DNA from 3 places in the Cupriavidus sp. 96C5-1 genome. Region 3 is predicted to be linked to each of the others. Evidence: predicted binding sites of a transcription regulator. Region 3 holds the regulator's gene; each other region holds the start of a gene.
The links. The regulator FliA, encoded in region 3, starts transcription of late flagellar genes. The targets are predictions, from matches to a motif close to CTAAAGTTTNNNNNNNNNNNGCCGNTA.
Positions count from the first base shown of each region.

Region 1: flgK (flagellar hook-associated protein FlgK) is a predicted target of FliA. The motif match lies at 1,163-1,189, and genes of this name have one in related genera.
Region 2: flgM (flagellar biosynthesis anti-sigma factor FlgM) is a predicted target of FliA. The motif match lies at 963-989, and genes of this name have one in related genera.

Region 1 is NZ_JBYOJU010000002.1:102,615-104,877, forward strand. It holds gene flgJ (flagellar assembly peptidoglycan hydrolase FlgJ) at 1-943, shown strand, start outside; gene flgK (flagellar hook-associated protein FlgK) at 1,312-2,263, shown strand, end outside.
Region 2 is NZ_JBYOJU010000002.1:93,894-96,156, reverse strand. It holds gene flgA (flagellar basal body P-ring formation chaperone FlgA) at 107-826, shown strand; gene flgM (flagellar biosynthesis anti-sigma factor FlgM) at 1,018-1,326, shown strand; gene AC3FOF_RS03000 (flagella synthesis protein FlgN) at 1,370-1,828, shown strand; gene AC3FOF_RS02995 (hypothetical protein) at 1,974-2,189, opposite strand.
Region 3 is NZ_JBYOJU010000082.1:17,808-20,070, reverse strand. It holds gene AC3FOF_RS43360 (flagellar protein FlhE) at 381-812, opposite strand; gene AC3FOF_RS43355 (RNA polymerase sigma factor FliA) at 809-1,525, opposite strand; gene AC3FOF_RS43350 (MinD/ParA family ATP-binding protein) at 1,570-2,263, opposite strand, start outside.

The sequences.
Region 1 (2,263 bases), on a different contig from region 3:
CGGTGCCAGCGACAATACGCTGCGTACCGCGGCACGTCAGTTCGAGGCCGTATTCACGCAAATGATGCTCAAGAGCATGCGCGACGCGACGCCGCAGGACGGCATGTTCGACAACGAGCAGACCAAGCTGTATATGTCGATGATGGACCAGCAGCTGGCACAGCAGATGTCCACGCGCGGGATCGGCCTGGCCGATGTGATGATGCGCCAGCTTGCACGCGCCAACGGCAGCGGGCTTCCGCCCGAGCTGGCCGCGGGCGCAGGTTCGGCCGCGGCCAAGGCCGCTTCCGGCCTGCAGGCGGGCATGGACGAGGCTGCTCCGGGTCTGGCGCGCGTGCTCGATATGCGCAACGGCGATGCGGATACGCCGCGGGTGGGCAGCGTGGTTGCCGGCCCCAGCTGGAATCCCACCGCCGGACTGCGCCAGTACCAGGCGCAGGATGCGGACGCGTGGCAGGGCGGCAGCGGCGTCTTGCCGGAAGATACGCCCGCTCATATCAGCGCCTTCGTCTCCCGCATGGCGGGCCCGGCGCAGTATGCGGCGCGCGCCACCGGCGTGCCGGCGAGACTGATCCTGGGGCAGGCGGCGCTGGAAAGCGGCTGGGGCCGGCGCGAGATCGCCAACCCGGACGGCAGCACCACGTTCAATGTCTTCGGCATCAAGGCCGGTTCCGGCTGGAAGGGCCCGGTCGCCGAGATCACCACCACCGAATACGTCGACGGACAGCCGCAGAAGGTGCGTGCGCGCTTCCGTGCCTACGGCTCGTACGAGGAAGCCTTCGCCGACTACGGCAAGCTGCTGAGCAACAATCCGCGTTATGCGCAGGTCCTTGCGGCGGCCACGCCCGACGAGGCCGCGCGTGGCTTGCAGCGCGCGGGCTATGCCACCGATCCTGCCTACGGCGAGAAGCTGGTGCGCATCATGCGGAAAGTGCCGGTCTGAGCGGATTGCCGTAGCGCGCCCGCGGGCGAGAGCGCGGGAGCATGGCACTCGCATGCCCGGGTCGCATGGCCACGGCGGCGCGCGACGCGGTCGCACAACAGACGGCGTGGGCAGGCAAACAGTAAGCGGGCGCGGCGCGGCATGCGCGCAGCGCCGTGGCAATACCGGCACGGCCAGCCGGGAAGACGTCGGCCAGTACGAAAATTGTCGGCAGCGCACTAAAGTCTCTTGGCGAATCTGCCGTTACCTACCTCATTCACCGCCGTCGAGCCCGGCCGCGGCGACCCGGTATCGGCGGCCCCGCGGCTTGCCGGATGTCCGGATCGCCAGGCCTGGCCTGCGGCAGCTAACAGTTGCGGGGTTCGAGCATGTCTCTCTTCTCTATCGGTCTTTCCGGTCTGAACACGGCGCAGAACGCGCTGACGACGGTTGGCCACAATATCAGCAACGCTGCCACCACAGGCTATTCCCGGCAGAACACCCTGATCGCCTCGGCGGGCGCCCAGCCCGGCGCTGGCGGCTACTACGGCCAGGGCTCGAACACCACTTCCGTAGTCCGCGTCTATAGCGATTTCCTGAATAGCCAGTTGCGCAATGCGCAGGGCGCCAGCGCCCAGCTGTCGACGTACTCCAACCAGATCAGTCAGATCGATAATCTGCTGGGCGACCAGAGCGGCGGCCTGGCCCCGGTGATGCAGAGCTTCTTCTCCGCGGTCCAGGGCGTATCGAACACCCCGGCAGACCCGTCCGCGCGTCAGGCCCTCCTCAATGCCGGGCAGTCCCTGGCCGGCCAGATGCGCTCGGTCAACAACTACTTCCAGCAACTGCAGCAAGGCGTCAACAGCCAGCTGCAAAGCTCGGTGACCCAGGTCAACGCCTACGCCCAGCAGCTCGCGCAGCTCAACACCCAGATCACCCAGGCAACCGCCGCAGCGGGCGGGCAGCCCCCCAATGACCTGCTCGACCAGCGCGACCAGGTGGCGTCCCAGCTGACCCAACTGATCGGCGCCAAGGTGGTGGTGCAGGACGGTGGCGTGTACAACATGACCTTCGGCAGCGGGCAGGCACTGGTGATGGGCAGCAACGCGTTCAGCCTGAAGGCGGTGGCATCGGCGGCGGACCCGTCCAGCACGACGATCGCCTACACCTTGCCCAACGGCAACTCGGTCGAGATGGACACCAGCACGATCACCGGTGGCTCCATCGGCGGCATGCTGCAGTACCGCTCGCAGACCCTCAACAGCGCCCAGAACGCGATCGGGCGCCTGTCGGTGACGCTGGGGCAGGCATACAATGCCCAGCAGGCCCTTGGGGTGGACC
Region 2 (2,263 bases), on a different contig from region 3:
TCGGCCCGAGCAAGACAGCGGGGCTGCCTACAATGGGACCCGTTCCTACGCACCTGGAGCGTGCCCTCACGACGCGCGCCAGGACGTCTCCTTGCTGGATGCCCACATGAATCCTCGTTTCCGCGCCGCCGCGACGCGCGCCCTGCTTTGCGCGCTGGCCGCCGGCGGCACGCTCGCCGGCAGCGCCGGGGCGGCACCGCCCTCGCCCTTCCCCGAAGACCCGGTGCGTACCGCGGTCGAGCAGTTTCTCGAGCGCCAGACCGCCGGCCTTCCCGGCAAGGCCAGCATCCAGGTGGTGCCGCCGTCTGGCGGCCGGGCTCCGGATTGCCCCTTGCCCGAGCCCTTCCTGCCTCCGGGCGCATCGCCCTGGGGCCGCGTTTCCGTTGGCGTGCGCTGCGCTGGCGAGCGTCCCTGGACGCGCTATGTCCAGGCGCGCGTCTCGGTGGTGGCCGACTACTATGTGGCGGGCCGCAACCTCATGCCCGGCGAGCCCATCGAAGCGGCCGACATGGAAGTACGCCAGGGCGACCTGGCCATGCTGCCCCGTGCCGTGGTGACGGACCCGGCGCAGATCAGCGGCGCGGTGGCGTCCAACCGCATCTCCGCCGGCTCGCCGATACGGATGGATCTGCTGAAGAAGGCCATTGCCGTTCGGCAAGGGCAAAACGTGACCGTGATGGTGGAAGGCGACTCGTTCCAGATCAGCAGCGAAGGCAAGGTCATGGCCGAGGCCGCGGTGGGCAACAACGTGCAGGTACGCCTCAAGAGCGGTCAGGTGGTCAATGCGCTGGTGCGCAGCGGCGACACGGTGGTGCTGCAGCAATAAGCGGGGAGGATGGCGCGCGGGCGCGCCCTCGCCCTCGGGTTGCGTGGCGGTCTCATGAGACAATGCCGCATCCTGGGCGAATGGGCAGCCCCCCTCGGAGGACGCCCCAAACAGCGTCCCGGCGGCATAATTCGCCCTAAAGTTTTGCCTGAACCATCCGATAAGCCTGAGGAACCCAGCAAGGAATCATCGTGAAGATCAATCAGACCACCTCGTCGAGGCCGGGCGACGCCAGCGACGGCGCCGTGCGCAGCGTGGCCAGCGCCCCCGCACAGACCCCGGCCCCGACGCCGGATACGACCGGCGTGCGAGTAAGCCCCCTGGCAGCCCAGGTGCGCGAGATCGGCTCGCGCCTGGTTGAAGACAGCGACGACGACATCGATACCGCCAAGGTCGATGAAATCCGCCAGGCCATTTCCGAAGGCCGCATCAAGATCGACCCGAGCAAGATCGCCGACGGGCTGCTCGCCTCGCTGCGCGAGCTCAACGGCAGCGCCTGAGAACGCCAGCGCATAGCCAACCTCCACCCACGATAGGCACGCCATGAGCCAGCCCCTGATCCAGAACCTGAACCGCGAAACCGAACTGGCGAAAGAATTCGCCGCAGTACTCGGCGAGGAAAGAGCCATGATCAAGGCGGGCAACTACGAGGCCCTGGCCAGCCTGCTCGAACGCAAGGTTGAACTGGCCGGCTTGCTGGGCGCCCTGACCCGCACGCGCGAGGCGCAGATGGGCGCGCTGGGCATTCGCCTGGGTGCCGGCGGGCAACTCTTCGGCCGCGAGATCGATCCCGTGCTCGAGTCGGCCTGGCGCAAGCTGCTATCCGCGGTGCGCTTGGCCAGCGACGCCAATGCCGTCAATACGGCGGTGGTGGACGCGCATCTCGAATTCACCAAGGAAGCGATTCAGGTGCTGCGCCAGCGCGGTGACAGCGGGCCGTTGTATGGGCGGGATGGGCTGACCAGGACGGGGCCGCAGGGTGTTAGTCTGGCTAGCGGTTGAGTATTTGGTGGATGTGGTTTTTTTTGGGGGACCTGATGGATGCTTTCTTGGCGCCTGGAGGGTCCTTTTGCGTTTGTAGGGACCTGATTCAGGTCTGCAGGGCCTAAAGGCGGAGTGGTGTCAGGCTCTTGGGCACATGGAGGTGTCACTTTTCTTTACTCGTAAAGAAAAGTAACCAAAAGAAAGCGACCCCTTGCAGGGGGGCTGGCTTATCAGGATCGGGGACGTTGCGGATTCGTGGTGGGCGCGGCGGTTCTAATGAACTGCTGGCGCTACCCGCACGAACGGCATTGCCGCTGCGAATGACGGTGGTTTCATTGTATGACCCCTGAATGACGATCTCGCTTGCCCATTCAGGCATCTGCCGTTACCAGTTTTATATGGCCACTCGAACACGAACGGCACTGGTTTCGTCGTGGGCGCGGTGGCCCCGGC
Region 3 (2,263 bases):
TCGGGAGGTAGTGGCCATTCGTGCCGGTAACGGCAGATGCGTGAGCCACCACGGGCCATTGCCATCAGGGGCGCTATACTGAAACCAGTGCCATCCGCATTGGCAATGCCGTTCGCGCCGGTAGCGTCAGCAGTTCATTAGAACTGACGCGCCCACCACGAATCCGCAACGTCCCCAAGCCCGACACGCCAGCCCCCCTGCAAGGGGTCGCTTTCTTTTGGTTACTTTTCTTTACGAGTAAAGAAAAGTGACACCTCCATGTGCCCATGAGCCCGACACCACTCCGCCTTTAGGCCCTGCAGACCTGAATCAGGTCCCTACAAACGCAAAAGGACCCTCCAGGCGCCAAGAAAGCATCCATCAGCCCCCCCCAAAAACCACTATCGAAAATTCACCGTCACCTGATTCGCCTGCCCCAGCAACACCGGCGTCAACGCCCCCCGCCCCGGCACCTGAAAAGCAAAAACAAACCCCTTCGTAGCATCGTCGCCGCGAAAGGCCTCGGTAAGCCCCTCCGCCCCTGCCAGCAGCACGCAGCGCTGCGCATTGCAGAGATAGGCCTGCAGTTCCCGCGGCGGCGACGGATTGAAGCTGTAGCGCCACCGCACCGTCGTGATCTCGCCTTGCGACTGTGGCAGGTAGCCAGTCGGCGCGATCGGCGTGGATACCGCACGCGCCCCTTTGCCATACAGCGCGGGGCCGCCCACGGAGGCGGTCCAGGAATGGAGCGCGGACACATCCGGCGCCGCCCACGCCTGGCAGCAGGCATAGGCCAGGACCGCTGCGGCGGCGCAATGGCGGCGCAAAGTCATAGCAGGCCGCGCAGCTGCGAGCGCAGGCGCGTGATGGCCTGGCTGCGGATCTGGCAGACCCGCGATTCCGTCACCTCCAGCACGGCGCCGATTTCACGCAGGTTGAGTTCCTGGTCATAGCACAGCGACAGCACCAGTTTCTCGCGCTCGGGCAGGCGTTCGATGGCGCGGATGAGTGCTTCGCGCATGCCGCTTTCCATCAGCACGGTGAGCGGATTGCCATCGTCGCTGACGCTCAGGTGCCGGTCGAGGAAATCCTCCTCGCCGGAGCGTTCGAAGTCCTCGTAGTGCAACAACTGGCAACCGTAGACCTCGTTGAGCAGTGTCTGGTACTCGTCGAGCGGCAGGTCCAGCTCCTGTGCCACCTCGGAGTCCAGTGGCGCGCGGCCCAGCGTCTGCTCCAGGCCGCGTATGGTGCGCTCGATGCGCCGCGTGAACTGCCGCAGGCTGCGCGATTGCCAGTCGTTGGCGCGTACCTCGTCGAGCATGGCGCCGCGGATGCGCTGGCTGGCGTAGGTCTCGAAGCGTGCACCATGGGTGTCTTCGTAGCGCTTGGCGGCGTCGAGCAGGCCGATCATGCCGGCCTGGATCAGGTCGTCGAGCTGGACGCTGGCGGGCAGCTTGGCCGCCAGTTGCAGAGCGATGCGACGCACCAGGGATGCATGCGCGGTCACGGTATCGGTCTGTTCGAGCTTTCCCTGAATCGTGTACATAATGGAATTCTCGTGAGTCCTGGCTTGGCTTGCCGGCCCCGGCGCTAGGCCAGGGCCGTGGCTGACGGCGCCGTCGGCGCCGTCAGGGTTGAACGGGAACCGGTGGCCAATGGCCAGGCCGCAATGCTCAATGCAATGCGGCGCAGCGCGGCGGTGGCGGGTGCGGCGGGAAAGGCCTCGACCACGCAGCGGCCCAGCGCGGCGCTGCGCCCGACCAGCGGGTCGGACGGCAGGCTGCCGGCGGGGCTCGCGTCGACGCCGAGATACTGGCTGGCGGTGCGCGCCAGGTTACCCAGCACGGCGCCGGCGGCGGACTCGCTGGCGGCGGCGTTGATCACCAGGTGGAAGCGGCGGCAGGCATACAGGTGGTTCATCCGCTTGATCGCGGCGTAAGCGGCCTTGATCGAGTCCGGCTCCGCGCGCAGCACCACGACAAGGTTGTGCGCCGTGCCGGCAAACTGCGACAGGCCACCGTCCGCCTCACTGCGGGCATCGCTCACCACGGTGCGAAAGGCGCTCAGCGCCTGCGGGTCGCCGCTGGCTTGCGGGCTGCCGGGCAGTACCGCGATAGCCCCGGCAGGGCGCTTGCCCAGCGCCGCTTCCAGCGTCAGCGCGCCACCCAGCACGGCGGCCAGGGTGCCCTCCGGGCTCGCGCCGGCCAGCCGGGTGGCGCGCGCGCCGAAGCGATCCTCATCGATGAGCAGCACGCGCTCGCCTTGCAAGGCAAGCGCGTTGGCC